3 regions of the Streptomyces sp. NPDC032198 genome follow, and region 1 is predicted to be linked to each of the others. Evidence: riboswitches for the same ligand, from Rfam matches in the RefSeq annotation. Region 1 holds a riboswitch; each other region holds the start of a gene.
The links. Region 1 has a riboswitch for cobalamin ahead of AB0E78_RS24785 (CbtB-domain containing protein). Riboswitches for the same ligand answer to the same signal wherever they lie in the genome.
Positions count from the first base shown of each region.

Region 2: another riboswitch for cobalamin. It lies ahead of AB0E78_RS13245 (energy-coupling factor ABC transporter permease); the one in region 1 lies ahead of AB0E78_RS24785 (CbtB-domain containing protein).
Region 3: another riboswitch for cobalamin. It lies ahead of AB0E78_RS18435 (ribonucleoside-diphosphate reductase subunit alpha); the one in region 1 lies ahead of AB0E78_RS24785 (CbtB-domain containing protein).

Region 1 is NZ_JBEZVL010000009.1:206,053-215,804, forward strand. It holds gene AB0E78_RS24770 (kelch motif-containing protein) at 1-601, shown strand, start outside; gene AB0E78_RS24775 (glycoside hydrolase family 6 protein) at 741-1,772, opposite strand; gene AB0E78_RS24780 (ANTAR domain-containing protein) at 1,934-2,689, shown strand; cobalamin riboswitch at 3,020-3,142, shown strand; gene AB0E78_RS24785 (CbtB-domain containing protein) at 3,174-3,395, shown strand; gene AB0E78_RS24790 (CbtA family protein) at 3,416-4,207, shown strand; gene AB0E78_RS24795 (class F sortase) at 4,188-4,853, opposite strand; gene AB0E78_RS24800 (hypothetical protein) at 4,869-5,408, opposite strand; gene AB0E78_RS24805 (HAD-IIA family hydrolase) at 5,478-6,257, opposite strand; gene AB0E78_RS24810 (alkaline phosphatase family protein) at 6,339-7,721, opposite strand; gene AB0E78_RS24815 (2-aminoethylphosphonate ABC transporter substrate-binding protein) at 8,016-9,092, opposite strand; gene AB0E78_RS24820 (ABC transporter permease subunit) at 9,135-9,752, opposite strand, start outside.
Region 2 is NZ_JBEZVL010000004.1:469,859-479,610, reverse strand. It holds gene metE (5-methyltetrahydropteroyltriglutamate--homocysteine S-methyltransferase) at 1-75, opposite strand, end outside; cobalamin riboswitch at 238-455, opposite strand; gene tsaD (tRNA (adenosine(37)-N6)-threonylcarbamoyltransferase complex transferase subunit TsaD) at 615-1,679, shown strand; gene AB0E78_RS13250 (GNAT family N-acetyltransferase) at 1,679-2,317, shown strand; cobalamin riboswitch at 2,390-2,588, shown strand; gene AB0E78_RS13245 (energy-coupling factor ABC transporter permease) at 2,618-3,343, shown strand; gene AB0E78_RS13240 (energy-coupling factor ABC transporter substrate-binding protein) at 3,343-3,753, shown strand; gene cbiQ (cobalt ECF transporter T component CbiQ) at 3,760-4,509, shown strand; gene AB0E78_RS13230 (ATP-binding cassette domain-containing protein) at 4,506-5,405, shown strand; gene AB0E78_RS13225 (hypothetical protein) at 5,432-6,541, opposite strand; gene AB0E78_RS13220 (hypothetical protein) at 6,544-7,614, opposite strand; gene argG (argininosuccinate synthase) at 7,766-9,214, shown strand; gene AB0E78_RS13210 (winged helix-turn-helix transcriptional regulator) at 9,332-9,752, opposite strand, start outside.
Region 3 is NZ_JBEZVL010000006.1:374,898-384,649, reverse strand. It holds gene AB0E78_RS18465 (extracellular solute-binding protein) at 1-1,105, opposite strand, end outside; gene AB0E78_RS18460 (GntR family transcriptional regulator) at 1,392-2,165, shown strand; gene AB0E78_RS18455 (carbon starvation CstA family protein) at 2,268-4,382, shown strand; gene AB0E78_RS18450 (YbdD/YjiX family protein) at 4,379-4,576, shown strand; gene AB0E78_RS18445 (DUF3311 domain-containing protein) at 4,709-4,978, shown strand; gene mctP (monocarboxylate uptake permease MctP) at 4,975-6,624, shown strand; cobalamin riboswitch at 6,736-6,873, shown strand; gene AB0E78_RS18435 (ribonucleoside-diphosphate reductase subunit alpha) at 7,010-9,412, shown strand; gene AB0E78_RS18430 (ribonucleotide-diphosphate reductase subunit beta) at 9,412-9,752, shown strand, end outside.

The sequences.
Region 1 (9,752 bases):
GCGTTACCCGCAGGCCTCGACCCTGCCCGACGACACGGTGCTCATCTCCGGCGGCTCCGAGGACTACCGCGGCCGCGGTGACTCGAACATCAAGCAGGCGCGGATCTACGACGCCAAGACCGGCAAGATGCGGCGGGTCGCGGACCCGGAGGTCGGGCGCAACTACCACTCGGGCTCGATCCTGCTGCCCGACGGCCGCGTGATGTTCTTCGGCTCCGACTCGCTCTACGCCGACAAGGCCAACACCAAGCCCGGCGTCTTCGAGCAGCGCATCGAGATCTACACCCCGCCGTATCTCTACCAGGGCTCGCAGCCCAAGCTCACCGGCGGTCCCGAGGAGATGAGCCGTGGCGGGTCGGGGACGTTCAAGACCCAGCACGCCTCGTCCATCACGACGGCCCGTCTGATCAGGCCGAGCGCCTCGACGCACGTCACGGACATCGACCAGACGTCCATCGCCCTGGACCTGAAGAAGTCCGCGGACGGCGTCACGGTGACGATCCCGAAGGAGCGGAGCCTGGTCGAGTCGGGCTGGTACATGCTCTTCGTGACGGATGACCAGGGCACCCCGAGCAAGGCCAAGTGGGTCCACGTGAAGTAGCCCCTTCAGGGGCGCGGGGCTGTGTCGATATGCGGCTCCGCAGCGGGGCGCGAGCAACCACGAGAAAGCCGCAGTCGCAACTGTCCGGTCACCCGGCAGTCGCGACTGCGGCTTTCTCGTGGGGCGCTGTGAGGCGTTTCTACTTGGCCGCCTCCGCGAGGCCCTTCGCGTACTCGGGCCACCACTGGCCGGCCTTCGGGCCGCCCCGGCACGTGCCGTCGGACTCACCGGGCCGCTTGACCCAGAGGTACGCGTCGACGAGCGGGTCGTCCGTCTTGGTCGTGGGCGCCTCGCCCAGCGCACGGCCCGGCGGGTTGCACCAGGTGTCCTTGCCCTTGGTGTACGGGCCGTTGCCGTTGCGCGCGGTGTCGATGACGAACGGCTTGTCGCCGATCTTCGCCGAGAGTTTCTTGCCGAACTCCGTGCTGGCCTCGGTGGTCTGGAAGTTCGAGACGTTGACCGAGAATCCGTCGGCCTGCTCGACGCCCGACCACTTCAGGGGCTCCCAGAGCGAGTCCGGGTTCTTCCAGCCCGCGTTGCCCGCGTCCAGGTACACCTTGGTGTTCTTCAGGGACTTGAGCTTCCCGATGGCGCCCTTGAGGAGGTCGTACCGCTCCTCGTGGAACTGCTCCGGCGTGCAGTTGTCGACCATGTGGAGCACGGCGTCCGGCTCCAGGATGACCGTGGCCCTGCGGTCGCCGATGCCCGCGGCGACCTGGTCGATGAACTTCCGGTACTCGTTGCCGTCGGCGGCGCCGCCTTCCGAGTACTGGCCGCAGTCCCGGTGCGGGATGTTGTAGAGGACCATCAGGGCGTCCCTGTCGGCCTTCTGCGCCGCTTCGGTGAAGCCGCGCGCCTGGTCCTCCGCGTTCTCCGGGACGATCCATTCGGCGACGGGCTGCTCGGCGATCTTCCGGATCAGACCGGCGTCGTCCTTCTTGCCGTCCTTCTCGTACGCGGCGACCTGCTTGGCCGCGTTCCCCTCCGGGTTGACCCAGTACGGGTCGGAACCCTTGGGTTGCTGCTTGACCGGCCCCGAGGATTCCCCCTCGCCCGAGCCGTCATCGGAGGAGCACCCCGACAGCAGCAGCGCAGCCCCCGCAAACGCCGCCGCGGCCTGCAACCCCCTGACCGCGATCCGATGACCGCGGCCGGTGCCTTTGTGGTACATCCACTCCCCCTTGGGTGCACTGTCCGATTCTCAATCCTGACATACGCCCACCCTGGCCACGAGGCCCGCCCGTCCGCTGCGGAGACCTGTAGGAGACCTGTTACAGCGGGGCGTCAACGGGTAGGCGCAGTGGGCGGGGCGGCGCTCATGGGGAGGAGATCATGCGGGATCGCACCTCTGAACTACGGCTTGCCCAAGTCCTGGTGGAGACCGCGAACACCCTGGACGACGACTTCGACCCGGAGCTCTACCTCGGCCGGGTCGCGGGCCACTGCGTGGAGCTCCTCGACGCGTCCGCCGCCGGGGTCATCTTCGACGGCTTCGGCGCCCCCGCGGTCGCCACCGGCGGCCATCCCCACGCACTCGCACTCGACCTGCTCGGCGTCCAGCACGGCGGCGGGCCCTGCGTGGAGAGTCTCGGCACCGGTCTGCCCGTGCCGCCGGTGCGGCTCACGGCGGCCGAACCCGCCCAGCGCTGGCCGGAGTTCACCGCGCTGGCGCGGCGCCACGGGATCGGGGTGACGTACGCGGTGCCGCTGCGCCAGCGCGAGACCCTGCTCGGGGCGCTCAACGTCTTCGTGCCCGAGACCTCCCGGTGCCCGCACGCCGAAGACGAGCTGCGGCTCGCGCAGGCCATCGCCGACGCCGCCGCGGTGGGCCTGCACAACCACCGTGCCTACACGCGGTATCGAACCCTCGCCACCCAGCTCCAGGGCGCCCTGACCAGCCGCGTACGCATCGAACAGGCCAAGGGCATGCTCGCCGAACGCTGGCATACCGGGGTGGACGACGCCTTTGACGCGCTGCGGCGGTACGCGCGCAGAGAACGGCTGGTCATGGACCTGGTCGCCATTGACGTGATCAAGGGATCGCTCGACGACGCGGCGCTGCGCGGCGGTTGGTCCGAGCCATCCTGAAGGTCGTCCCGGGAACTCCCACCACCTGCGGTGATCACAGAGAGGAAGCGGCTCGCGACTTGGCGTCAATCCACCCCTAGGCTCCAGCGCTCATCCGTTCTAGAGTCGTCACAACGGCCCAAGCCCCCGGCCTGATCGTCCATCCCGCACAGCGGGGTTGGCCATCGAACCTCCCGCGCCGGCGCCGGGTTACTCCCGCAGCTCGTGCGCGCGCGGTCGAGGACCAGCCCGGTCGACGGCTCCGGGGGGAGCGGGCCGCCGACCGGGCCCTGGTTGTACCGGGACCGTTGACAGTGTCCATGACCAACTGGGACTCTCCGGGACGACAAGTCCATACATCGAGGCGACGGTTGACAGGAACCCGGTGCGATTCCGGGGCGGTCCCGCCACTGTGACCGGACGCCCAAGTGGTGTGTGGAAGCCAGGAACTGAGCCGTCGTACTCCTGCTTCGGGGCGTGGAACCCCAGAAGGAGACGCTTCGACATGGCACTGCACACCGCGGCACCGCACACCGACAGGACGGCGGCCCGGGCCGCCACGGTCCAGACCCGCGACTGGCTCATCGCCTCGGCCGCGGCCATCATCGCGCTGATCGCGCTCTACGCGCTCTTCCTCGACAACGGCTCGCTGATCTCGGCGACCGGCAGCTATCTCCACGAGTTCGCGCACGACGGCCGGCACCTCTTCGGTGCCCCGTGCCACTGACCGGGGACGGACACGGCACCATGCCATCCTCCGCGCCCTCGCCCGTACTGCCCCTGCTCGGGCGGGGTCTCGTGGCGGGAGGAACGGCGGGCCTCGCGGCCGGTCTCTTCTCGCTGCTCCTCGCCGAGCCGCTGATGGACCGGGCGATCCGCGCCGAGGAGAAGCGGTCGGCCGGCCATGAGCACACGCAGCACCACGAGGAGCTTTTCACGCGCTCGACCCAGCACGCGGGCCTGGTGGTCACCGCACTCGTCGCCGGTCTCGCCGTCGGCGTCCTCTGCGCGGTGGCGTACGCCCTGGTGCACCGCCGCGATCCGTACGCGCACCCGTGGCCGCGTGCCCTCGCCTTCGCGGGGGCGGCCTTCCTCGCCGTCTCCCTGCTGCCCGGTCTGCGCTACCCGGCGAACCCGCCGGGCGTCGGCGACGCGGGCACGGTCGGTGACCGCCAGGCGATGTGGCTCGCGTCCGTGGCGATCGGCGTCCTCGGCATGCTCCTGGTCCGGCAGGTGTACGTACGCCTGTCGGAGAGACCCGACCCGGTGCGGCAGACCGCGGCGGCCCTCACGACGGTCGCCGTGCTCGCCGTGCTCTTCCTGCTCCCGGACAATCCCGACCCGGTCCCGGTCGACGCGGTGCTCCTGTGGGACTTCCGCGTCCTCTCGGTCGCCTCGCACGCCCTGCTGTGGGCGGTGTTCGCGGCGGTCTTCGGAGGCCTGGGACTGCGGGCCGCCCGGGAAGGGGCCGCCGTGGGCGCGAGCGCGGCGGGAGTGCGCTCGCGCCCCGGCACCGCCTCTACGGGCCCACCCCGGTGAGGTAGGCCGACACCACCACGTTCGCCGAGTACGTCTTGGTCGCCCGGTCGAACGAGCCGCCGCACGTGATCAGGCGGAGCTCGGCGCGGCCCTCCTCGTGGGGGCCGTACGCCTTCTTCGCGTCGAAGCGGTCCCGGCTGAGGACCTGGACGTCGTCCACGGTGAACTCGGCGACCGAGCCGTCGTCCCGGGTCACCCTGACCTTCTCGCCGGGGCGCACCGCGCTGAGGTCGTAGAAGACCGCGGGGCGCGTCTCGGTGTCGACGTGGCCCACGAGCAGGGACGTACCCGCCGCTCCGGGGCGCGTCCCGCCGCCGTACCAGCCGACGGATTCCGCCTGCTCGAAGGGCGGCGGATCGATGGCGCCCTCCGGGTCGAGGCCGCGGCTGATCACGGGTGCCCGCACCTTCAGCGAGGGGATGTCGACGCGTTGCGGCCTGGCGGCTCCGAGCGGCTCGTGCGCGTCCGGGAGTTCGACGGCGAAGGGGCGGCCCACCGCCGCCACGTCGCCGTTCGTGGGCTCCGAGACACCGCCCCGTACGTCGGTGATCTCGCTGCCCCACAGCCAGAGGCCGACCAGCACCAGGGCCCAGGCGACCCCGGTGAGGAAGCGCCCGTGCCCTGCCGATCCCTCATGGTCCGACATCGCGGCCGTCGCCCGTCACTCGGAGCGGCGCCGGCGGACGCTGCGGAGCGCCACGGCCACGGCGGCCACCCCGGCGAGCACCAGGCCGATCACCGCGTGCCGGGTGCCGGGGCCCGCCTCCTCGGTGTGCGCGGCGAGCTGGGCGGTGCCGCCGCCGCCCGCGCGGACCGGTGACACGGGCTCGGAGTGGTGCTGGACGACGCGTACGGTGCCCGCGCCCTGGTGGGGGTGGCCGTCACAGACGATGGTGACGTCGTACGAGCCGGTGACGCCGTCCCTGATCGTGGCGGAGCCGTTCAGGGAGTACTTGTCGCCGTCCCTGCCGGTGAGCTTCGCGTCGCCCGTGAACGCCCCGGACCCCGCGGAACCGGTCGTCCCGTCGCAGCCATCGACGCTGATCTCCACTTTGGCCCCGGAAGCGGCGCTGGCCGGGGAGACCGTGGCGTGCACTTTGCCCTCGTCGTGGGCGTGTGCGGGCGTCGTGGCGACGACGGGGAGCGCGGCGAGGACCGCGGCCCCGGCTATGCCACGAAGGGTGAGTGAACCTCTACGCATCGTGAACCTCCTGTTCCGAGGTTCACGCGCGGCTGCTGCTCACGCCTCCCGTGTGCGGCAAACGGGTGGTCACACGCGGTCGACGAGGTCTGCGATCGAGTCCACGACGTTCGAGGGCCGGAACGGGTGCTGGTCGATGTCCTTGCGGGACGTCAGGCCCGTGAGCACCAGGAACGTCTCCATTCCGGCCTCGAGGCCGGCGAGGATGTCGGTGTCCATGCGGTCGCCGATCATGGCGCTGGTCTCGGAGTGCGCCCCGATCGCGTTCAGACCGGTCCGCATCATCAGCGGGTTCGGCTTGCCCGCGAAGTAGGGGCTGCGCCCGGTGGCCTTGGTGATCAGCGCGGCGACGGCGCCGGTCGCGGGCAGCGGCCCTTCCATGGAGGGGCCGGTCTCGTCCGGGTTCGTGCAGATGAAGCGGGCCCCGCCATTGATCAGCCGCACGGCCTTGGTCATGGCCTCGAAGGAGTACGTACGGGTCTCGCCGAGCACCACGTAGTCCGGGTCGTGGTCGGTCAGGACGTACCCGATGTCGTGCAGGGCGGTGGTGAGGCCCGCCTCGCCGATGACGTACGCGGTGCCGCCGGGGCGCTGGTCGTCCAGGAACTTCGCGGTGGCGAGCGCCGACGTCCAGATGTTCTCGACGGGCACGTCGAGGCCCATGCGGTTCAGGCGGGCCTGGAGGTCGCGGGCGGTGTAGATCGAGTTGTTCGTCAGGACCAGGAAGGGCTTACCGGATTCGCGGAGCCGCTTGATGAAGGAGTCGGCGCCGGGGATCGGGACGCCCTCGTGGATGAGCACGCCGTCCATGTCGGTGAGCCACGATTCGATGGGCTTGCGCTCTGCCATGGGGTGCACTCCTGCGGTCTGCGATGAACGGGTGAGGCCAGGGGCGCCGGGACAGCTCTGTGCCGACGCCCCTCAGCCTAATCAGGAAGCGGTGATCGTGACCCCGTCGATCACCCAATACCAGTTGTTCCCGCCGGTGTACCGGAAGCGGACCTGCGCGCTCTTGGCTCCCGCGGGCACCTGGAGGGCGATGTTCTCGACGCGGGAGGGGGTGTCCGCGGTGTACGCCTTCACGGCGACGGGGGCCCCTCCGTCGTACGAGACGAGCACCTCGCCCTTCTGCGGGGCCTCCTGGCGGTAGTACGTCGTGTAGGTGAGGGTGGCCCGTGCGCCGCCCCGCACCTCGTACGCGGGGCTGACCAGGGTCGAGTCGAAGGTGCCCGAGAAGGACTTGTCGGTCCACTCGTCGCCGTCCGCCACCGCGAAGACGTTCCGGGCGCGGATGTTGTTCTCGCGCTGCTGGTCGCGCTGGGCCTTCGTCCAGAACTCGTCCGTGGTGAAGGACCAGCCGCGCCACTCGGTGATGCCGCCGGTGCCCATCCGGGAGTTGTCGACGCTCCAGCCACTCGGCGGTGTGTGCGTGAAGCCGATGACGCCGGCGCCGATGCCGGTCTCGTCGACGGGTCCGGTGAGCTTGGCGCGCAGGGCGTCGAACGCGTCCGCCGTGGGCTGCTGGACCGGGTGCCCGTCCAGGCCCCAGGCCGGGTCGATCGCGATGCCGAGGTGGGCGAGCGCGCTCGCGGCGATGTCGGGCATGCGGACGTCGTGGCGGACCGAACCCGGGGTGACCGTACCGCCGGTGGCGATCATGAAGGTCTGGCGCTCGGGCCGGCTCGAACCGCCGTGACCGCCCGCGTCGGTGTGCCCGTGATCGGCGGTGATCATGATGAGCCAGTCCTCTTCGCCGTACGTGGCACGGGACTTGACCGCGGCGACGATCTGGCCGACCTGGGCGTCGGCGCCGTGGATCGCGTCGAGATAGGCCTGGCTCGCGGCGCCGCTGTCGTGGCCCGCGTGGTCGATGTTGTCGAGCTGGACGAAGACCGCGTCGGGATTGCCGCTCCTCACCTCGGCGACGGCACGGGCGGTGGTCCCGGTGTCGTACTCGGCGGACGGCGTGGAGACGCGGGCGTCGACCTTCGCCGAGAAGATGATGTCGGTGATCGGATTCCAGGACGCGACGGCGTAGGTCCGCAGGTTCGGCTTCGCGGCCTCGATCCGGGTCATGAAGTCCGGGTACGCGGCGAGGTTGTGCCCGGTGAACTCGTTGTTGACGACCTTGTGCTTGTCGGGCCACACGCCCGTGATGAGCGTCGACCAGCCGGGGCCCGACGAGGTGGGCGCGAGCGGGTTGGAGTAGAGGCTGCTCGGCGCGGTCAGGCCCGCGGCCATCAGGCCCTTGAGCGCGGGTGCGTCGGCGTCCTTGATTCTGCTCAGCAGGGCGCCGTCCAGGCCGATGACCAGGGCCTTGGGGGGTCTTGGCCGCGGCCCTGGCGACGGCGGCGAGGGGCCCTGCGGCCACCGCGAGGGCGGCGGTGGAGACGAGGAGCGAGCGGCGGGTCATGCCTTGCGACACGTGGTCCTCCAGTCGGAAGGGGTGGGGGTGAGCGGCATGGCACACGCCAACGCCCCTGGAGAACCAGTGGCGTTGGGTCCATACCCGTTATCCTTTCGCTACCTAACACCCCGGGGCCAGGGGGCGAACGGTGAACTCTCGTGGAACCAGGTGAACTTGAGGTCAGCTGCGCACGACCGGGGTCAGCTTCCCGTGGCCGACTTCCAGTCCTCCACGTACGTCTGGAGGTTCTTGGAGATGTCCGTCCAGTCCGGCTCGAAGATCTCGACGCCGTCGACGATCTTGTCGAGGGCGACCGCGTTCGCGTCGGTGGCCTTGATGTCCTTGCGGGCCGCGAAACCGCCGCCGATCTCGCTGACCTGCTGCTGCGCCTTCTGGCTGAGCAGGTAGTCGAGGAACTTCTTGGCGTTGGCGTTGTGCGGGGCCTTGTTGACCAGGCCGGCCGCGTAGGGCAGCGCGAAGGTGGTGGACTTGCCGCCTTCCTTGGCGGGAAACCAGATGCCGAGGTTCGGCATGTCCTTGGACTGGGCGTAGTTCATCTGGACGTCACCGTTGGCGGCGAGGAGCTCGCCCTTGTCGACCTTGGGCGCGAGCTTGCCGGTGGAGGCGGAGGGACCGACGTTGTTGGTCTGGAGCTTCTTCAGGTAATCCATGGCGGGCTTCTTGCCGCCGAAGTCGTGCATCGCCTTGATGAGCACGGCGGTGCCGTCGCCCGCGACGCCGGGCGTGGAGTACTGGACCTTGTTCTTGTACGCGGAGTCGGTGAGGTCCTCCCAGGTCTTGGGGGCCTTGCCGCCGCCGAGCTCCTTCTTGTTGTAGATGAAGCCGAAGTAGTTGTTCACCACGGAGGTCCACTTGCCGTCGGTGGCCTTGTCGGCGCCGTCGACCTGGTCCGAGCCCTCGGGCTTGTAGGCCTGGAGCAGGCCCTTCTCGTCCGCCTGCTGGATGAACGGCGGCAGGGTGATGATGACGTCTGCCTGCGTGTTGGACTTCTCGCGGACGGCGCGCTGCACCATCTCGCCGGAGCCGCCCTCGACGTAGTTCACCTTGATGCCGGTCTTCTTCTCGAAGTCCTTGAAGACCTGGTCGTACCAGCCGTCGCCGTTCTCGCCCTTGAGGCCGTCGGCGCTGTAGACGGTGACCTCCTTCGCGTCGGAGGCGGCGGAGTCGCCGCCGCACGCGGTGAGGGATCCGGCGAGGACGAGGCTGCCGGAGACGGCGGCGAGCGTGCGGGTGCGGGTTCGGGGGTGACGCGACATGACGTTTCGTACTCCTTGAAGAACCGTGGGACGGGGGTGAGTTCAGCGATAGGAGGCGCGCGTGCGGATGCGGGAGACGGCGAAGAGGACCAGCAGCGTCGCCGCCATCAGGACCACCGCGACGGCGGCACCGGTGAAGAGGGAGCCGCGATCGGTGGCCGCGTAGATCTGCACGGGAAGCGGCATCCAGTCCGGCGGGTAGAGCATCATCGTGGCGCTCAGCTCGCCCATGGAGAGCGCGAAGCAGAGGCCCGCGGCCGCGTTGAGCGACGGCAGCAGGAGCGGCAGCTTCACCTTCCACAGGACGTACGAGGGCCGCGCACCGAGCGATGCGGCGGCCTGTTCGTACGCCGGGTCGAGTCGCACGATGGCAGCCGAAACCGACTGGTGGGCGAACGCCGTGACAAGAATGGTGTGCGCGAGGATCACGATCCAGCGGGTGCCGTTGAGGATCATCGGCGGCTTGCTGAACGCGACGAGGATCGCGAGCCCGACGACGACGGAGGGCACGGCGACCGGCAGCACGAAGAGGGTGTCCAGGAGGCGCTTGCCCCCCTTCTTCATCGAGGCGGCGGCGAGCGCGGCCCAGGACCCGACGGCGAGTGCGAGCAGGCTGGCGCTGACGGCGGTGACCAGGCTGGTGGTGAGCGCCTTGAGGGA
Region 2 (9,752 bases), on a different contig from region 1:
CTCCCGGTCGGGGCCCTGGCGGGGGTAGCCGTACACGGTGGCCCGTGCTGCCGCGGCTGCGGACTTCGCTGTCACGGAAATCTCCTTCGCGAGATGACTCCTGAGAATCCCGGGGACGGGACACGGACGCGAAGGGATGACGGACCGGGCGGACCGGACGCGCGCCACCGGCGCGGTGCTCCACCTGATCTGTACGCCGACCCGCCCACGAGGTCACCGGGATGTCCGCACATGAGGGATCACGTACGGGCAACGGGCAGGTCTTCGGACTCGCGGGCACACCTGCCGAGGCAGGTTCCTACTGACCGTCGCTTCCCGGGTCCGCGACGGACCCAGTGCGTATGACGGCGGTCGTTCCCACTCACCGCTGCGGGGCAGTCCCGGATTTCCACCGGGTTCCCTCTTGCGACGCGTCTGCCTGGCGGGCAGGGCGAACCAGCTGCACACATCAGGCTAGAGGGTGGATCGGCGTCTTGGGCAGTACTGATCACATTCCGGACCGTGAGGTGAGACACGGAGCCACCCGGCGGTGGGGGCACCGACCGGAGGTCTTATTGCATATTGGTTGCAACTACACTTCACAGGCAGAAAGTCTGTGGGTGGAGGAGACGCCGGTGGCAACGGGGCGCATTGTGCTGGGGATCGAGTCGTCCTGCGACGAGACCGGAGCGGGGATCGTCGCGCAGGGGCGGCTGCTCGCCCATGCGGTGGCGTCCAGCATGGACGAGCACGCCCGGTTCGGCGGCGTGGTCCCCGAGATCGCCGCACGAGCGCATCTGCACTCCTTCGCCCCGGTCGTCCAAAACGCCCTCGACCAGGCGGACCTGAAGCTCTCCGACATCGGAGCGGTGGCGGTCACCACGGGTCCCGGCCTGTCCGGCGCGCTGCAGGTCGGCCTCGCGGGGGCGAAGACCCTCGCGTACGCGCTCGACGTCCCGTTGTACGGGGTGCACCACTTGGCCGGGCATGTCGCCGCCGACACGCTGGAGCACGGCCCGCTGCCCGATCCCTGCGTGGTCCTGATCGTCTCCGGCGGGCACACCTCGCTGCTGCTCGTCAGGGACCTGGCCCGTGATCCGATCGTGCACCTGGGGGACACCTTGGACGACGCGGCGGGCGAGTGCTTCGACAAGGTCGCCCGCGTCCTTGGCCTGCCCTACCCGGGCGGCCCCGCCATCGACCGTGCGGCCCGCAGCGGCGACCCGCGTGCGGTGGCCTTCCCGCGCCCGCTCACCGGACCGAAGGACGACCTGTACGCCTTCTCCTTCTCCGGACTCAAGACGGCAGCCGCGCGCTGGGCCGAGGGGCACGCGGGGCGCGAACTGCCGGTGGCCGACGGCGCGGCCTCGCTCCAGGAGGCCGTCGCGGACGTACTGACCCGCAAGGCGCTGGCCGCCTGCCGGGATCACGGCGTCCGCACCCTCGTCGTGGTCGGCGGTGTCGCCGCGAACTCGCGGGTGCGTGCGCTCACCGAGGAGCGGTGCGCGGCCGAAGGCGTACGGCTGCGCGTGCCCCCGATGACCCTGTGCACGGACAACGGCGCGATGATCGCCGCCGTCGGCGACCTGCTCGTACGGGCCGGGGCCGAGCCCGCGCCCTGGGACATGTCGATCGACCCGTCCGCCCCTCTGACGTACGCGGCCCTGCGGCCGGGGGCGGCCGCGGCGAGGGCCGCCTGATGGCGGCGGAAGTCCGGCTTCTGCGCGGCGATCAACTCCTCGCGCACGGCGCCGCCTTGCGCACCGTCTACGCCGAAGCCTTCCGCGTGCCGCCCTGGCACGAGGACGAGGAGAGAGTGGCGGAATTCATGGTCCGGCTCGGCGACGACATACGGCGTCCCGGGTTCACCTCGGCGATCGCCCTGGAAGGGGCGGACGTCGTCGGATTCACCACCGGGTGGACCACGCCCGACCCTTTTCCCGCCGACCGCTGCTATCCGCAGGCGGCGGCCGGACTCGGCGCCGAGCGCGCCCGGTCGTGGCTGTGCGGGGCCCGTGAGATAGACGAACTCGCCATGCGGCCCACGGCGCAGGGCGCCGGGATCGGGGCCGTCCTGCTGGCGGCGATGGCCGCCGGTGCTCCCAACGGCCGCGTCTGGCTGCTCACTTCGGTCCGGTCGGCGCAGGCCATGGGCTTCTACGAGCGCCAGGGCTGGACCCAGGCGACCCACCCCTCGCCAGACGGCAAAGGCGTCGTCGTCTTCCTCGGGCCCCGCCACCCCGCCCGGACGCTCGCGGTGCCGCGCGGCGGAGAAGTGGCGGCCGCCCGCGAAGTGTGGCCCGTGCCAGGGGTGCACGGGCCGATGCACAGGGGCTGACCAGGGGCGTACGCCCCTGGTCGGGTGCGCTCGCGCGTGCCACAGGTGGGGCGACCCCACAAGTTGTCAGGAAACTCGGATGCGCACTATGGTCACCACGCCTTGGTGCTCGGGAAATCCGGTGTGATGCCGGTGCGGCCCTCGCCACTGTGATCGGGAAGTCCGGCTCCAGCCCTCGCGGCAGCCACTGGGTGCACACGCACCCGGGAAGGCGGAGTCCGGTCGGTACGACCCGTCAGCCAGGAGACCGGCCAAGGCACGTTGTCCATCCACGAGGTGCTGGAGAGGGTCTGCTTAGCCATGCACATTGCCGAGGGTTTCCTCCCACCGGCGCACGCGATCGCCTGGGGCGTAGCGTCCGCGCCGTTCGTCGTCCACGGAGTCCGCTCCCTGACCCGTGAGGTCAAGGAGCACCCTGAGAGCACTCTGCTCCTGGGCGCCTCCGGAGCCTTCACTTTTGTCCTTTCCGCACTGAAAATCCCTTCCGTCACAGGTAGTTGCTCGCACCCGACGGGCACCGGGCTCGGCGCGATCCTGTTCCGGCCGCCGATCATGACGGTGCTCGGCACCATCACGCTGCTGTTCCAGGCCCTGCTGCTCGCCCACGGCGGTCTCACCACGCTCGGCGCCAACGTCTTCTCCATGGCGATCGTCGGGCCATGGGCCGGATACGCCGTCTACCGCCTCCTGAAGCGGTTCGACGCGCCGCTCATGGTCGCCGTGTTCTTCGGCGCGTTCGTCGCCGACCTCTCCACGTACTGCGTCACCAGCGTCCAGCTCGCCCTGGCCTTCCCGGACCCCAGCAGCGGATTCATCGGCGCCCTGGGCAAGTTCGGCGGCATCTTCGCCGTCACGCAGATCCCCCTCGCCGTCAGCGAGGGACTGCTCACGGTCCTGGTGATGCGGCTGCTCGTGCAGTCCAGCAAGGGCGAGCTCACGCGGCTCGGCGTCCTGCTGCAGGGCAAGAAGGCGGACGCGAAGTCCGAGAAGACGGACACCAAGACGGAGTCGGGGGCCAGCGCCTGATGAGCCGGAACGCGAAGATCAACACCCTGCTCCTCGTCATCGTCGCCGCACTCGCGGTGCTGCCGTTGGCGCTCGGCCTCGGCGACGACAAGAAGGAGCCGTTCACCGGGGCCGACTCCCAGGCCGAGACCGCGATCACCGAGATCGAGCCGGACTACAAGCCCTGGTTCTCACCGCTGTACGAACCCCCCTCCGGGGAGATCGAGTCGGCGCTCTTCGCGCTGCAGGCGGCGCTGGGCGCGGGCGTCCTCGCGTACTACTTCGGTCTGCGCAAGGGACGCCGTCAGGGCGCGGAGATCGCGCTGGCGAAGGAAGCCCCCGCGAAGAAGACCGCGGAAGGAACCGCCGAACGGACCGAGGGACGGACCGCCGACGCGGACAGCACCCGGGCCGAGACCGAGCAGGTCTGATCCCGCGTGCTGCCCATTGACGCGGCGGCGCACAGCAGTCCCTGGCGCCGCCGCCACCCCGTGGACAAAGCCGTGCTCGGGCTCGGCCTCACTGTCCTTGCCGTCTCCCTGCCGCCCTGGCCGGGCGCCGCCCTCGTACTCGTCGCCGCGCTCGCCGTGCTGCTCGGACCGGCGGGTGTGCCGCCCCGCAAACTGTGGCGCGCCTACCGCGTACCGCTCGGCTTCTGCGTCACCGGCGCCCTGACCCTGATCGTCCAACTCGGCGGGCCCGAAGGGTTCGTCACGCTCGCCGACGGCGGCCCCGCGAGAGCGGGCGGTCTGCTCCTGCGCACGTCGGCGGCCTCGCTCGGCGTCCTGCTTTTCGCCTTCACCACACCCATGTCGGACCTGCTGCCCCGCCTGGTGAAGGCGGGCGTGCCGGCGCCCGTCGTCGACGTGGCCCTCGTCATGTACCGGATGAGCTTCCTGCTCCTGGACTCCATGAGCCGTATTCGGCAGGCGCAGGCCGCGCGGCTCGGCCACACCACCCGCGCCGCGACTTGGCGTTCCCTCGGCGGTCTTGGGGCCACCGCGTTCGTGCGGGCCTTCGACCGGGCCACCCGGCTGCAGGCCGGGCTCGCCGGACGCGGGTACGACGGAACCCTGCGGGTGCTCGTGCCGGAGGCCCGGATCTCCCGGCGCTTCGTGGCCGCGAGCGCGGTCCTCCTCACGGGCCTCGCGGCCCTCACCCTCGTACTGAAATGGCTCCTTCCATGAAGGCTTCCTCCCTGAGCGAGCCGCGCGCCTCCAGTGATCCGGGCGGGTCCCTGGTCGCTCTGCGTGCCGCTTCCTACGCGTACGAAGACGGGCCCACCGTGCTCAGCGGCCTGGACTTCGACGTCACCGAAGGGCGCGCCCTCGCGCTGCTCGGGCGCAACGGCAGCGGCAAGACCACCCTCATGCGGCTGCTGAGCGGCGGACTCCGGCCGGACCGGGGCGGGTTGACCGTCGGGGGAGCCCCGGTGACGTACGACCGCAAGAGCCTCACCCGGCTGCGTACGACCGTTCAACTGGTGGTCCAGGACCCGGATGACCAGTTGTTCGCCGCCTCGGTCGAACAGGACGTGTCCTTCGGGCCGTTGAACCTGGGGCTGCCGGACGGTGAGGTGCGGGCCCGGGTCGCCGAGGCGCTCGCCGCGCTCGACATCAGCGCCCTGGCGGACCGCCCCACGCATCTGCTCTCCTACGGCCAGCGGAAACGGACGGCCATCGCGGGCGCTGTGGCGATGCGCCCCCGCGTCCTGATTCTCGACGAGCCGACCGCGGGGCTCGACCCCGACGGCCAGGAGCGCCTCCTGACCACTCTGCAAGGCCTGCGGGACGCGGGGACGACCGTGGTCATGGCCACCCATGACGTGGATCTGGCCCTGCGCTGGGCCGACGACGCGGCCCTGCTGACTCCCTCCGGGGTGCGTACGGGGCCGGTCGTGGAGATGCTCGCCCAGCGGGACCTCCTGGGGCAGGCGGGGCTCCGCCTGCCCTGGGGGATCGCGGTCACGGAGCTGCTGCGGACGAAGGGCCTGCTGACCGGGGCGGGCGACGGGCCGCGCACCCCCGAGGAGTTGGCCGCCCTCGCGGCGGCCCCGGCGATGCCCGGCGCGTCAGGCGGCTGACCAGGGCGCAGACCTGCTCCGTCCGCTCAGCCGAACCGCAGGATCCGCGGGGCGAAGGTGCCCTCGGGCCCTGCGGCGCGGCCGACCGACCACACCGTCTCCGTGCCCGGCACCGGCGCAAGCCGCTGCATCGAGGAGTCGCCCTCCCCGGGCACCGCGGGTTCGTCGTACGCGGTGAACGACTGACCGTTCCAGGCAAGGAAGTCCGGCCCGGGGACGAGCGGCGGACTGCTGCCCGGCGGGCCCCACTTCAGCGAGCGGGCCACCGATACCCAGCCCAGCTTTCCGGAGTCGGCGGCCGACAGGGACGAGATGTAGCCGAAGTCGGTGGGCATGGTCACCCGGCTCCACTCCGTCCCGTCCCAGCGCATGAGCAGCGGCGGGATCGGCTTGCCCGGCGGGCCCCCGACGAAGCCTGCCGTGCCGCCCGCCCACACCTCCGTCGGCGAGACCGCCAGCACGCTGGCCACGGCCGCCCGCGGGAATCCGTCCACGACCGTCTGCTGCCATGCCTGCCCGTCCCAGTGCGACACGGTCGCGCCCGAGCCGCTGGAGCCGGCGGCCCAGACGTCGTCGCCCGCCACGATGTCCAGGCCGCTCACGTACCCCGGCGGCGCCGGAACGTCCTGCCACGCGCGCCGGTCCCAGCGCAGCAGCACCTGCACGCCGTCCCGCGAACCAATCAGCCAGGTCTCACCGCCGCCGGCGACGACCTTGTCAAGGACGACACCGCGCGGCGCCCGGCTCTCCTTCCAAGCACTGCCGTCGAAGCGGAGCAGGCGGGAGCCGCCCGCCGAGTCGCGGCCGACCGCCCAGACCGCGGTCGGCGAGGTCCCGGCGACCGACACAAGGTCGCCCTGCCAGCCGATCCCGGGCAGGCTCTGGCGCTGCCACGCCGTGCCGTTCCAGCGCAGCACCAGCGGGAAGCCCGGCGCCTCACGGCCGACGGCGTCGGCGCCCACCGCCCACGCCCGGTCCGGCCCGAACGCCACGGCTTCGTTCAGCCCGGCCTGCGGGCGTACCTGCGCCGGGACCGGAACGTGCTGCCAGGACCCGGGTTCCGCCGTCGCCGAGCTCACGGCGGCGATGACGGCCAGGACGACGGCGAGCGCCGCGACGAGAAGTCTGCGTGCCATGGTCAGCCTCCCAGCCGCTCGCTCATCAGGTTCGCCTTCGAGCCGTAGATCTCGACGGTCCCGAAGGACAGCAGTGCGGGCCCGGCCCTCGTCAGGGCACTCGGTTTGACGAGGATCGCGTTCGTGCGCTCCGGGCCGTAGGAGAAGGTGGTGCGGCGGCCGTCCACCCGCGCGTACTTCGACTGGAACGCGCGGTCGCTGCGCACCGGAAGCCACAGCGCGCCGTCCGGGCCGCGCACCATGCCCTCCGTATAGGTGTCGCCAAGCGCCGGGTCAGTGGTGCGCCAGGCCTGCCCGTTCCACGTCATCAGATAGGTGCGGGACACGCCGTCGGTGTACTGGCTGCCGCCGATCGTGGCCCGGCCGTTCGGTTCGAGCAGGATCGTGTGGATGTTGCTGTTGGCCGGCAGCGGCACCTTCGCGTCCCGCCATGCCGTGCCGTCCCAGCGCAGGACGGCGGTCCCGGTGTCGGTGTCCGCCCAGGCCCAGGCGTCGGTGGCCGTGCGCGCGGTGATCCCCATCAGGTAGCGCACGCCGTCCGGGGTGGACTGTTCTGCCCAGCCGGAACCGTCGTAGTGCAACACCTTCAGGCCGGTCTCGTCCTCACCGACCACCCAGGCGGCACCCGGTACGGCGGCGAAGTCCTGGTAGGTCCACAGGGTCTGCGGCAGCGGGACGGTGCTCCATCCTCCTGTCGCCGACCGGCGCAGGATCTCCCCTTCACCGGCGCGGTTGTGGAAGATCCACGTTTCCTTGCCGACGAACTGCACCCCCCTGAGGTAGCCCGGCTCGGCGGTGCCGGGGAAGGTCGTGTCCCGGCTCCACGCCTTGCCGTCCCACCGGTACAGGAGCGGCCGCTGCCCGTCGGCGGCCTGCTCGTAGCCGGTGGCCCACGCCTCGCCAGGACCGCGGGCCGCGAGGTCGAGCACAGTCACCGGCGGGGTGGCCGCGGGCACCGGCAGCGCCGACCAGCTCGGTGCCACGGGCGCGGCTCGTGCCACGGCGGCGGCGGGCGACACCACCGCGGTACACGCGAGCACAAGAGAGACAAGGACCGCACGGAGACCGTTCACGAGACCCCCCAGTACGCGAAGGCCGCTCACCTTAGGGGCATGCACCCGCCCGTGGATAGACGGGTACATGCCAATCTGGCATTCGTCTTCGGGTGCCGACTCCTCACGAGCCGACGTTGCATGGTCATGCGAAGTGATGCATACTCTTCCTATGTCCAAGGTCCTCACCTCCCTCCCCACCGGCGAGCGCGTCGGCATTGCCTTCTCCGGCGGTCTCGACACCTCCGTCGCCGTCGCCTGGATGCGTGACAAGGGCGCCGTCCCCTGCACGTACACCGCCGACATCGGCCAGTACGACGAGCCCGACATCGCCTCCGTGCCCGGCCGCGCCTCGGCGTACGGCGCCGAGATCACCCGGCTCGTCGACTGCCGTGAAGCGCTGGTCGAGGAAGGGCTCGCGGCCCTCGCCTGCGGCGCCTTCCACATCAGGTCGGGCGGGCGCCCGTACTTCAACACCACGCCGCTGGGCCGCGCCGTCACCGGCACGCTCCTGGTGCGGGCCATGCTCGAGGACGGGGTGCAGATCTGGGGCGACGGCTCCACGTTCAAGGGCAACGACATCGAGCGGTTCTACCGCTACGGGCTGCTCGCCAACCCGCACCTGCGGATCTACAAGCCCTGGCTGGACGCGGACTTCGTCACGGAGCTCGGCGGCCGCAAGGAGATGTCGGAGTGGCTGCTCGCGCACGAGCTGCCCTACCGGGACTCGACGGAGAAGGCGTACTCCACGGACGCCAACATCTGGGGCGCCACACACGAGGCCAAGACGCTCGAGCACCTCGACACCGGGCTCGAGACGGTCGAGCCGATCATGGGCGTGCGGTTCTGGGACCCCTCGGTGGAGATCGACACGGAGGACGTGACGATCGGCTTCGACCAGGGTCGCCCGGTCACGATCAACGGCAAGGAATTCGCCTCCGCGGTCGACCTCGTCATGGAGGCCAACGCGATCGGCGGCCGGCACGGTCTCGGCATGTCCGACCAGATCGAGAACCGGATCATCGAGGCCAAGAGCCGTGGCATCTACGAGGCGCCCGGCATGGCGCTCCTGCACATCGCCTACGAGCGCCTGGTCAACGCGATCCACAACGAGGACACGCTGGCCGCGTACCACAACGAGGGCCGGCGCCTCGGCCGGCTGATGTACGAGGGCCGCTGGCTCGACCCGCAGGCGCTGATGATCCGCGAGTCGCTGCAGCGCTGGGTCGGCACGGCGGTCACCGGCGAGGTGACGCTGCGGCTGCGGCGCGGCGAGGACTACTCGATCCTCGACACCACGGGCCCGGCGTTCAGCTACCACCCGGACAAGCTCTCCATGGAGCGGACCGAGGACTCGGCGTTCGGCCCGGTGGACCGCATCGGCCAGCTCACCATGCGGAACCTCGACATCGCCGACTCCCGTGCGCGCCTCGAGCAGTACGCGGGCCTCGGCCTGGTCGGCTCCGGCCACCCCACGCCGATCGGTGCGGCGCAGGCGGCCTCGACCGGCCTGATCGGCGCGATGGACGGCGGCGGCGCCGAGGCGATCGCCTCGCGCGGCGAGACCACGGACGAAGAGTCCATGCTGGACCGCGCCGCGATGGAGTCCGGCACGGACTGACACGGCTCACCGGTCGTACGTGCCGTCGGCCGCGCGTGCCTCTGGTCGTACGTACCTGAACGGCGGGCCCCGGCGGATTCGATCCGCCGGGGCCCGCCGTCGTCGTGGGTTCGCGGGTCAGGAAGCGGCAGCCGTGCGGTCGGCGCGGACCACGCCGAAGGCGTCCGCCATCCGCAGCCCCGCCTCCGGGTCGCCGCTGACCTCGATGACCTGGGCGCTGAGCGCGTCCTCCAGCGGCAGGGAGCCCACGCCCAGCTGAAGAAAGGTGCCCAGGTCGGTGACGATCGTCGCGACGGCGTCCGGGGCGGGGCCGAGGTCCATCTCGACGGTTCCGTCGTCGACGCGGGCGTGGAAGACCAGGTCGCCGACCACGAACTCGTAGGTCTCGCGTATGCCGAGAGCGTGGTCGGGGCGGAACGTGGCACCGACGGCTCCGACGATGCCGTGGCGTCCGCCGGTGGCCTCGGGGTGCGCGCCGAGGATGGCCACCACCCGTGCGGCGGCCGCGAGTTCACCCTCCAGCTTCGCCAGGCCACGG
Region 3 (9,752 bases), on a different contig from region 1:
CGGGCGCCGCGGCCTCGGCGGCCGCGTTGCCCTTGAGCTGAGCCTCCAGGGCCTTCTTGTTCGGGATGACGCCGCTTTCCTTGGCGAGCGCGCCCTCGAACTTGTCCGACAGCGCGATCTTCAGGAACTCCTTGGCGAGGTCCTGCTTCTTGCTGGTCGCGGCGACGGCGAGGTTCGAGCCGCCGAGGAAGACACCCTCGGGCTTGGCGGCGGTGGCGCCGGGGATCGTGAAGTAACCGATGTCCTTCTCGATCTTCGGGTTGGCCTTGATCGCCGTCGCGGCCTCCCAGCTCATGCCGATGAAGGCGCCGGTCTTGCCCTTGGCGAAGACCTCGGCCTGCTGCGGGGTGGCCTCGTCCTTGTTCTTGGGAGCCTTGGAGAGGTCCGCGAACTGCTTGTACGTCTTCATGGCCTTGGCGACCTTGGGGTCGGCCAGGTTGGAGACGTACTTGTCGCCGTCCTTCTTGACCAGCTCGGCGCCCTCACCGATGGTCAGGCCGACGAAGTGGTACCAGTTCTGGCCGGGCAGGTAGATCGGCTCGGCCTCGGTCTTGGAACCGATCGTCTTGAGGTCCTTGAGGAACTCCGCGCGGGTCTTGGGGGTCTCCTTGATGCCGGCGTCGGCCCAGACCTTCTTGTTGTAGATCACCACGCGGTTCAGGACGAACCACGGGGCGGCGTACTGCTTGCCGTCCACGACCGAGGACTTGTTGATCGACTCGGTCCAGTCGGCGCCGAGCCCCTCCTTGAGGTCACCGAGTTCGGCGAGGCCACCCGTCTTGGCGTAGGCGGCGGTCTGGGTGTTGCCGATCTCGAAGACGTCCGGCGGGTTCTCCTCGGAGAGGGCCGTGGTCAGCTTCTGCTGGATGCCGTTCCACTGCTGGACTTCGAGCTTCAGCTTGGCGCCGGTCTTCTTCTCGAAGGCCGCCTTGACGTCCTTGGTCCAGCCTTCGGGCGTGGAGCCGTCCATCGCCCAGAGCGTCAGGGTCTCCCCCTTGAAGCCGTCCGCTCCGGCCTTCTTGTCGTCGCTGTCGTCGCTGCCACAGGCCGCGATCGAGACCAACATGCCCGCGACACCGATGGCCGCTATGAGCTTGCGCTTCACGTCACCCTCCTCAAGGGATGCCAGTCAACCCCCCACCCGCAGCGACCAAATGGACCGAGATCTGCCCGTGGGACTGGAACCTGGTCTTTAATGGTGTAGACCAGTACGGGGAGCTTGGCCTAGACCTTTAGGGGTGTCAAGGGTGTATAAGAAGGGCTGTCAGGTCCGTTATCGGACCGACACCTGAGCGGGCACAGTCTGCTCAGCCCGGTACGTGCCACGATGTGAGCCGCGACAGACGGAGGAGCCGGTGACGGCAGCAGCACAGGAGCCGGGAAGGCAGAGCATGGGCACCGAGGCAAGCAGTACAGAGACCGACGCGGGCGCGGCCCCGAGCGTCGGCCGCACCGCGCGCGTGCCCAAGTACTACCGCCTGAAGCGGCACTTGCTCGACATGACGGAGACGCTGCCGCCCGGTACCCCGGTCCCGCCGGAGCGCACGCTCGCCGCCGAGTTCGACACCTCGCGCACGACGGTGCGCCAGGCCCTGCAGGAGCTGGTCGTCGAGGGCCGCCTGGAGCGGATCCAGGGCAAGGGCACCTTCGTGGCCAAGCCGAAGGTCTCCCAGGCGCTCCAACTCACCTCGTACACCGAGGACATGAGGGCCCAGGGCCTGGAGCCGACCTCACAGCTCCTGGACATCGGCTACATCACCGCCGACGACACCCTCGCGGGGCTCCTCGACATCAGTACGGGCGGCCGGGTGCTCAGGATCGAGCGCCTGAGGCTCGCCAACGGCGAGGCGATGGCCATCGAGACGACGCACCTGTCGGCCAAGCGCTTCCCGGCCCTGCGCCGCTCCCTGGTGAAGTACACCTCGCTCTACACCGCACTCGCCGAGGTGTACGACGTCCACCTCGCGGAGGCCGAGGAGACCATCGAGACCTCCCTGGCGACCCCGCGCGAGGCGGGCCTGCTCGGCACGGACGTGGGCCTGCCGATGCTGCTCCTGTCGCGGCACTCCCTGGACGGCGGCGGCCAGCCCGTGGAGTGGGTCCGTTCGGTGTACCGCGGCGACCGCTACAAGTTCGTGGCCCGCCTCAAGCGCCCCACGGAGTGATCCGGCACCCGGCGGCCTGATCCTCTTCCGGGGGTCTGGCGCCGGGAACCGTGCTGCTCTACGTTCCTCCCGTCATCGCATGATGAACGGGAGGACGACCCGGTGCGCACAGCGAATCCCCGATCCATCGTCATCTGGTCCCTCGTCGCGCTGGTGGGCGCCGCGGGGTGGACCGTGCTCGCGCTCGCGCGGGACGAGGAGGTGTCGGCGGCCTGGATGGTGGCCGCGGCCCTCGGCTCGTACGCCATCGCCTATCGCTTCTACTCCAAGTTCATCGTCGAACGCGCCCTGAAGGTCGACAAGAAGCGGGCCACCCCGGCCGAGCGCCTGGACAACGGCATCGACTTCCACCCGACCGACCGCCGCGTCCTGCTCGGCCATCACTTCGCGGCGATCGCGGGCGCGGGCCCGCTGGTGGGGCCCGTACTGGCCGCGCAGATGGGGTATCTGCCGGGCACGATCTGGATCATCGTCGGGGTGATCTTCGCGGGCGCCGTACAGGACATGGTTGTCCTCTTCTTCTCCACCCGGCGCGACGGCAAGTCGCTCGGCCAGATGGCGCGCGAGGAGATCGGCCCCTTCGGCGGGGCCGCCGCGCTGCTCGCCGCGTTCGCCATCATGATCATCCTGCTCGGGGTACTCGCCCTCGTCATCGTCAACGCGCTCGCGGACTCACCCTGGGGCACCTTCTCCATCGCGATGACCATTCCGATCGCCCTGCTCATGGGCTTCTACCTGCGGGTCCTGCGGCCGGGGCGGGTCAGCGAGGTCTCCCTCATCGGGATCGCGCTGCTGCTCCTCGCGCTCGTCGCCGGGCGCTGGGTCGCCGAGTCGTCCCTCGCGGACACCTTCACGCTCGCGCCGTCGACGCTGGTCATCTGGCTGGTGGCGTACGGATTCATCGCCTCGATCCTGCCGGTGTGGATGCTGCTCGCGCCGCGCGACTACCTCTCCACGTTCATGAAGATCGGCACGATCCTGCTGCTCGCGCTCGGCGTCGTCATCACGCTGCCGACCCTCAAGATGGACCCGGTGACCGACTTCGCCTCGCGCGGCGACGGGCCCGTCTTCGCGGGCTCGCTCTTCCCGTTCGTCTTCATCACCATCGCCTGCGGGGCCCTGTCCGGCTTCCACGCGCTGATCTCCTCGGGCACGACGCCGAAGATGATCCAGAAGGAGACGCAGGTCCGGATGATCGGCTACGGCTCCATGCTGATGGAGTCGGCCGTCGCGGTCATGGCACTCGTCGCGGCCAGCATCATCGACCCGGGGCTGTACTTCGCGATGAACGCGCCCGCGGGCGTCATCGGGGACAACGTCCAGGCCGCGAGCCAGGCGGTCGCCGGCTTCGGGTACTCCATCTCCCCCGCCGATCTCGCGCAGGCCGCCAAGAACGTCGAGGAGTCCTCGCTGCTCTCGCGGACCGGTGGCGCGCCCACGCTCGCGGTCGGCGTCTCCGAGATCTTCTCGAAGGTCACCGGCGGCTCCATGCGGGCCTTCTGGTACCACTTCGCGATCATGTTTGAGGCGCTGTTCATCCTGACCGCGCTCGACGCGGGCACCCGCGTGGGCCGCTTCATGCTCCAGGACATGCTCGGGAACGTCTACAAGCCCTTCAAGAGGGTCAGTTGGAAGCCCGGACTCATCATCACCAGCGCGGTGGTCACGGGTCTGTGGGGTTACTTCCTGTGGGTCGGCGTGCACGAGCCGCTCGGCGGGATCAACCAGCTCTTCCCGATCTTCGGCATCTCCAACCAGCTCCTCGCCGCGGTCGCCCTCGCCGTCTGCACGACGCTCCTGGTGAAGTCCGGACGCCTCAAGTGGGCCTGGATCACCGGGATTCCACTCGCCTGGGACGCGACGGTGACGCTCACCGCGAGCTGGCAGAAGGTGTTCTCCAGCGACCCGCGCGTGGGCTTCTTCCAGCAGCGCGCCAACTACCAGGACGCCATCGACGCGGGCAAAGTCCTGCCGCCCGCCAAGACCATGGACGACATGCACACCGTCGTCACCAACTCCACCGTGGACGGCGTCCTTTCGGCCGTGCTCGCCCTGCTCATCGTCATCGTGATCGCGGACGCCGCCCGGATCTGCGTGAAGCACGTCCGCAACCCGCAGTCGACGCAGCTGAGCGAGGCCGAATACGTGGAGTCCAGACTGACCGCACCGGCCGGGCTCATCCCGACCCGGGAGGAGAAGGCGGAGCTCACGAAATGACCTGGGTGCTGCGGGGGCTGCGCTGGGTCCGGTGGTACGCGCGGGAGTTGACCGACGAGTCCGCGTACGACCGGTATGTGGAGCACGCACACAAGACGCATCCGGGGGCATCCGTACCCTCCCGGAGGGAGTTCGAGCGAATGCGGACGGACCGGCAGGAGTCAGACCCGCGACAGGGGTTCCGCTGCTGCTGAGCAGGCGCGTTGACCCATCCGGCACCCATTCGGCACCCGTCCGGTATCCGGACGGGGGTTCCATAGATCAATCCTCTCGCTTAGATTTCCCGCACGTTAAAGGTGGGATAAGCGAGGGAGCGGAGCCGCGAAGTGTCAGATGCGCCTGAAGTGAGCAGACCGGTGATCACGCCGGTCCGCGTGGTCATTGCCCTCTGTCTCGTCGCGCCGTTCGTGGCGATGCTCTGGGTGAGCTCCTACGCGAAGGTCGACCCGACCTTCATCGGCATCCCGTTCTTCTACTGGTACCAGATGCTGTGGGTCCTCATCTCCACCGTGCTGACGATGATCGCCTACAAGCTGTGGCAGCGTGACCAGCGCGTCCGCAAGGCCGAGCAGGCCCAGGGGGGTGCGACCCGATGAACGTGCTCGCAGCGGACACAGGCGGCGTCAACGGCATCGCCCTCGCCGTCTTCATCTTCTTCTTCGCCGCCGTCACGGCGATGGGCTTCCTGGCCGCGCGCTGGCGCAAGGCCGAGACCGAGAGCCTGGACGAATGGGGCCTGGGCGGCCGGTCGTTCGGCACCTGGGTCACGTGGTTCCTGCTCGGCGGTGACCTGTACACGGCGTACACCTTCGTGGCCGTCCCGGCGGCGATCTACGCGGCGGGCGCGGCCGGCTTCTTCGCGGTGCCGTACACGATCCTCGTCTACCCGCTGATCTTCACCTTCCTGCCGCGCCTCTGGTCCGTCTCGCACAAGCACGGCTACGTGACCACGTCCGACTTCGTGCGCGGGCGCTTCGGCTCGAAGGGGCTCTCGCTGGCCGTCGCGGTCACCGGCATCCTCGCCACGATGCCGTACATCGCGCTCCAGCTGGTCGGCATCCAGGCCGTGCTCGACGTCATGGGCGTCGGCGGCGGTCCGGACACCAACTGGTTCATCAAGGACCTGCCGCTCCTGATCGCGTTCGCGGTGCTCGCCGCGTACACCTACTCGTCCGGTCTTCGCGCCCCCGCGCTGATCGCGTTCGTGAAGGACGGTCTGATCTACCTCGTCATCGCCGTCGCGATCATCTACATCCCGATCAAGCTCGGCGGGTTCGACGAGATCTTCCGGGCGGCGAGCGACAAGTTCTCGGCGACCAACGAAGCCGCGGGCAAGCCCGTCGCGGGCCTCGCGCCGGGCGAGGCCGGGCAGTGGACGTACGCCACGCTCGCGCTCGGCTCCGCGCTCGCGCTGTTCATGTATCCGCACTCGATCACGGCGACGCTCTCCTCCAAGAGCCGCAACGTGATCCGCCGCAACACCACGATCCTGCCGCTCTACTCGCTGATGCTGGGCCTGCTCGCGCTGCTCGGCTTCATGGCGATCGCGGCCGGGGTGAAGGTGGAGAACGGGCAGCTGGCGATTCCGCAGCTGTTCGAGAACATGTTCCCCGACTGGTTCACGGGCGTCGCGTTCGCGGCGATCGGCATCGGCGCGCTCGTGCCGGCGGCCATCATGTCGATCGCGGCCGCGAATCTCTTCACCCGGAACATCTACAAGGACTTCCTCAAGCCGGACGCGACCCCGCAGCAGGAGATGAAGGTCTCCAAGCTGGTCTCGCTCCTGGTGAAGGTCGGCGCGCTCGCCTTCGTCCTCACCATGGACAAGACGGTCGCGATCAACTTCCAGCTCCTGGGCGGCATCTGGATCCTCCAGACGATGCCCGCGCTGGTCGGCGGCCTGTTCACGCGGTGGTTCCACCGCTGGGCGCTGCTCGCCGGCTGGGCGATCGGCATGATCTACGGCACGGTCGCCGCGTACGGTGTCGCGTCGCCGACGCAGAAGCACTTCGGCGGCTCGTCCGACGAGATCCCCGGCATCGGTGAGATCGGTTACATCGGCCTCACGGCGTTCGTCCTGAACGTGGTGGTCACCGTGGTCATGACCTTCGTCCTGCGCGCCATGAAGGCCCCTGACGGCATCGACGAGACGTCTCCCGGGGACTACACGGCGGACGCGGGCGACCCGGGTGTCGTGGAGGAGCTGCCGCCGGCCACGGCGGGAGCGCCGGGCGGGCACTGAGCCTCTCTCCGAACGCGGTACCCAACACGCGGCGCGGGCCGCCGGATTCCTCCGGCGGCCCGCGCCGCGTATGTGTGCACCGACACAAGATGTGGGGCTGCCGCTCAGAGCCAGCACAAGATGTATGCTCGTGCTCGCTGTCGCCGCAGGGGAATCCGGTGCAAGTCCGGAACTGTCCCGCAACGGTGTACGAGTACGCATTTGTCGTGCTCTCCAGTCCGAAGACCTGTCGGCAGCGCGCCCGTTCCGACCGGTCCGGGTGCCAACGTCGTCCGGGCCTCGTGGAATGGGCTGGTGGACGCGGAGCGCAGCCCTGCCCAGGGGCGGGCGCCCGTGTGTCACTCATCCCTCCGCGGGCCCAGAGCCGAGCGAGGGAGTGCTCCACGTGACCATCGCGCCAGCCGAACCTGCGTCAGCGCAGACCACCGACGGTCAGCAGACCGCCGACGGCCCAGGAACCGCGCTGCTGCGTACCCTGACCGACCTCACCGCCGACCTCCCCGACGCCGACCCCGGCAGAGTCGCCGCCGCCGCGCTGCGCGGCCGCTCGGCCCGCGCGGACCTGGCGGAGCTGCGGGAGCTGGCGACCGAGGCGGCCGCGGGGCTCATCTCCGAGGACCCGACGTACTCGCAGCTCGCGGCCAGGCTGCTCAGCCTCAGCATCCGTGACGAGGCCGCGTCGCAGGGCGTGCGCTCCTTCTCCGACTCGGTCGCCGTGGGACACCGCGAGGGCCTGATCGCGGACCGCACCGCCGCGTTCGTCACCGACCACGCGGAGCGCCTCGACGGTCTCGTGGAGGCCGCCCTGGAGGACGGCGCCGACTTCCGGTTCGGCTACTTCGGCCTGCGCACCCTGCACAGCCGCTATCTGCTCCGGCACCCGATCACCCGGCACGTCATCGAGACCCCGCAGCACTTCATGCTGCGCGTCGCGAGCGGCCTCGCCGAGGACGGCAGCGTCCGCGCCCTGGACGAGGTCGCCTCCCTGTACCGCCTGATGAGCCGTCTGGACTACCTGCCGTCCTCGCCGACGCTCTTCAACTCCGGCACCCGGCACCCGCAGATGTCCTCCTGCTACCTCCTCGACTCGCCCCTGGACGAGCTGGACTCCATCTACGACCGCTACCACCAGGTCGCGCGCCTCTCCAAGCACGCGGGCGGCATCGGCCTCTCGTACTCACGCATCCGCGCCCGCGGTTCGCTGATCCGCGGAACGAACGGCCACTCCAACGGCATCGTGCCGTTCCTCAAGACCCTGGACGCCTCCGTCGCCGCCGTGAACCAGGGCGGGCGGCGCAAGGGCGCGGCCGCGGTCTACCTGGAGACCTGGCACTCCGACATCGAGGAGTTCCTGGAGCTGCGCGACAACACGGGCGAGGACCAGCGGCGCACGCACAACCTCAACCTCGCGCACTGGATCCCGGACGAGTTCATGCGCCGGGTCGCCGCCGACCAGGACTGGTCGCTGTTCTCGCCGGCCGACGTGCCCGAGTTCGTCGACCTGTGGGGCGACGCGTTCGACGCCGCCTACCGCAAGGCCGAGGCCGCCGGGCTCGCCCGCAAGACCATCCCGGCCCGCGACCTCTACGGCCGCATGATGCGCACCCTCGCGCAGACCGGCAACGGCTGGATGACGTTCAAGGACGCCGCCAACCGCACCGCCAACCAGACGGCGGAGCCCGGCCACACGGTCCACTCCTCCAACCTCTGCACGGAGATCCTGGAGGTGACGGACGACGGGGAGACGGCCGTCTGCAACCTGGGCTCGGTGAACCTCGGCGCGTTCGTGGACACGGACGCCGGTGACATCGACTGGCAGCGGCTCGACGAGACCGTCCGCACCGCCGTCACCTTCCTCGACCGGGTGGTCGACATCAACTTCTACCCGACCGAGCAGGCCGGGCGCTCCAATGCCCGGTGGCGTCCGGTGGGCCTGGGCGCCATGGGTCTGCAGGACGTCTTCTTCCAGCTGAAGCTGCCCTTCGACTCCCCCGCCGCGCGTGCCCTCTCCACCCGCATCGCCGAGCGGATCATGCTCGCCGCGTACGAGGCGTCCGCCGACCTCGCCGAGCGCAATGGCCCGCTGCCCGCCTGGGAGAAGACCCGCACCGCGCGCGGCGTCCTGCACCCCGACCACTACGGCGTCGAGCTGACCTGGCCGGAGCGCTGGGCCGCGCTGCGGGAACGTATCGCCGCGACCGGCATGCGCAACTCGCTGCTTCTCGCCATCGCGCCGACCGCCACCATCGCGTCCATCGCGGGCGTCTACGAGTGCATCGAGCCGCAGGTCTCCAACCTCTTCAAGCGCGAGACGCTGAGCGGTGAGTTCCTCCAGGTCAACTCCTACCTGGTGCAGGAGCTGAAACGGCTCGGCGTCTGGGACGCCCAGACCCGCGAGGCGCTGCGCGAGGCCAACGGCTCCGTGCAGGGCTTCAGCTGGATCCCGGCCGAGGTGCGCGACCTCTACCGCACCGCGTGGGAGATCCCGCAGCGCGGCCTGATCGACATGGCCGCCGCGCGCACGCCGTTCCTGGACCAGGCGCAGTCCTTGAACCTGTTCCTGGAGACGCCGACCATCGGCAAGCTCTCCTCGATGTACGCGTACGCCTGGCAGCAGGGTCTGAAGACCACGTACTACCTGCGTTCGCGCCCGGCGACCCGCATCGCCCGCGCGGCGGCCGGCCAGACCGCCGAAGCCGCCCCCGCCCCTGTACCTGCGCAGGCAACAGCCGAAGAAGCCGTCGCCTGCTCCCTGGAAAACCCCGAGTCCTGCGAGGCCTGCCAGTAATGAGCTCCACCACGAACGCCGAGAAGAACCTCCTCGACCCGGGCTTCGAGCTGACCCTGCGCCCCATGCGCTACCCGGACTTCTACGAGCGCTACCGGGACGCGATCAAGAACACCTGGACCGTCGAGGAGGTCGACCTCCACTCGGACGTCGCCGACCTCGCCAAGCTCTCGCCGGGCGAGCAGCACATGATCGGCCGTCTGGTCGCGTTCTTCGCGACCGGCGACTCGATCGTCTCCAACAACCTGGTGCTCACGCTCTACAAGCACATCAACTCCCCCGAGGCGCGGCTCTACTTGAGCCGTCAGCTCTTCGAGGAGGCCGTGCACGTCCAGTTCTA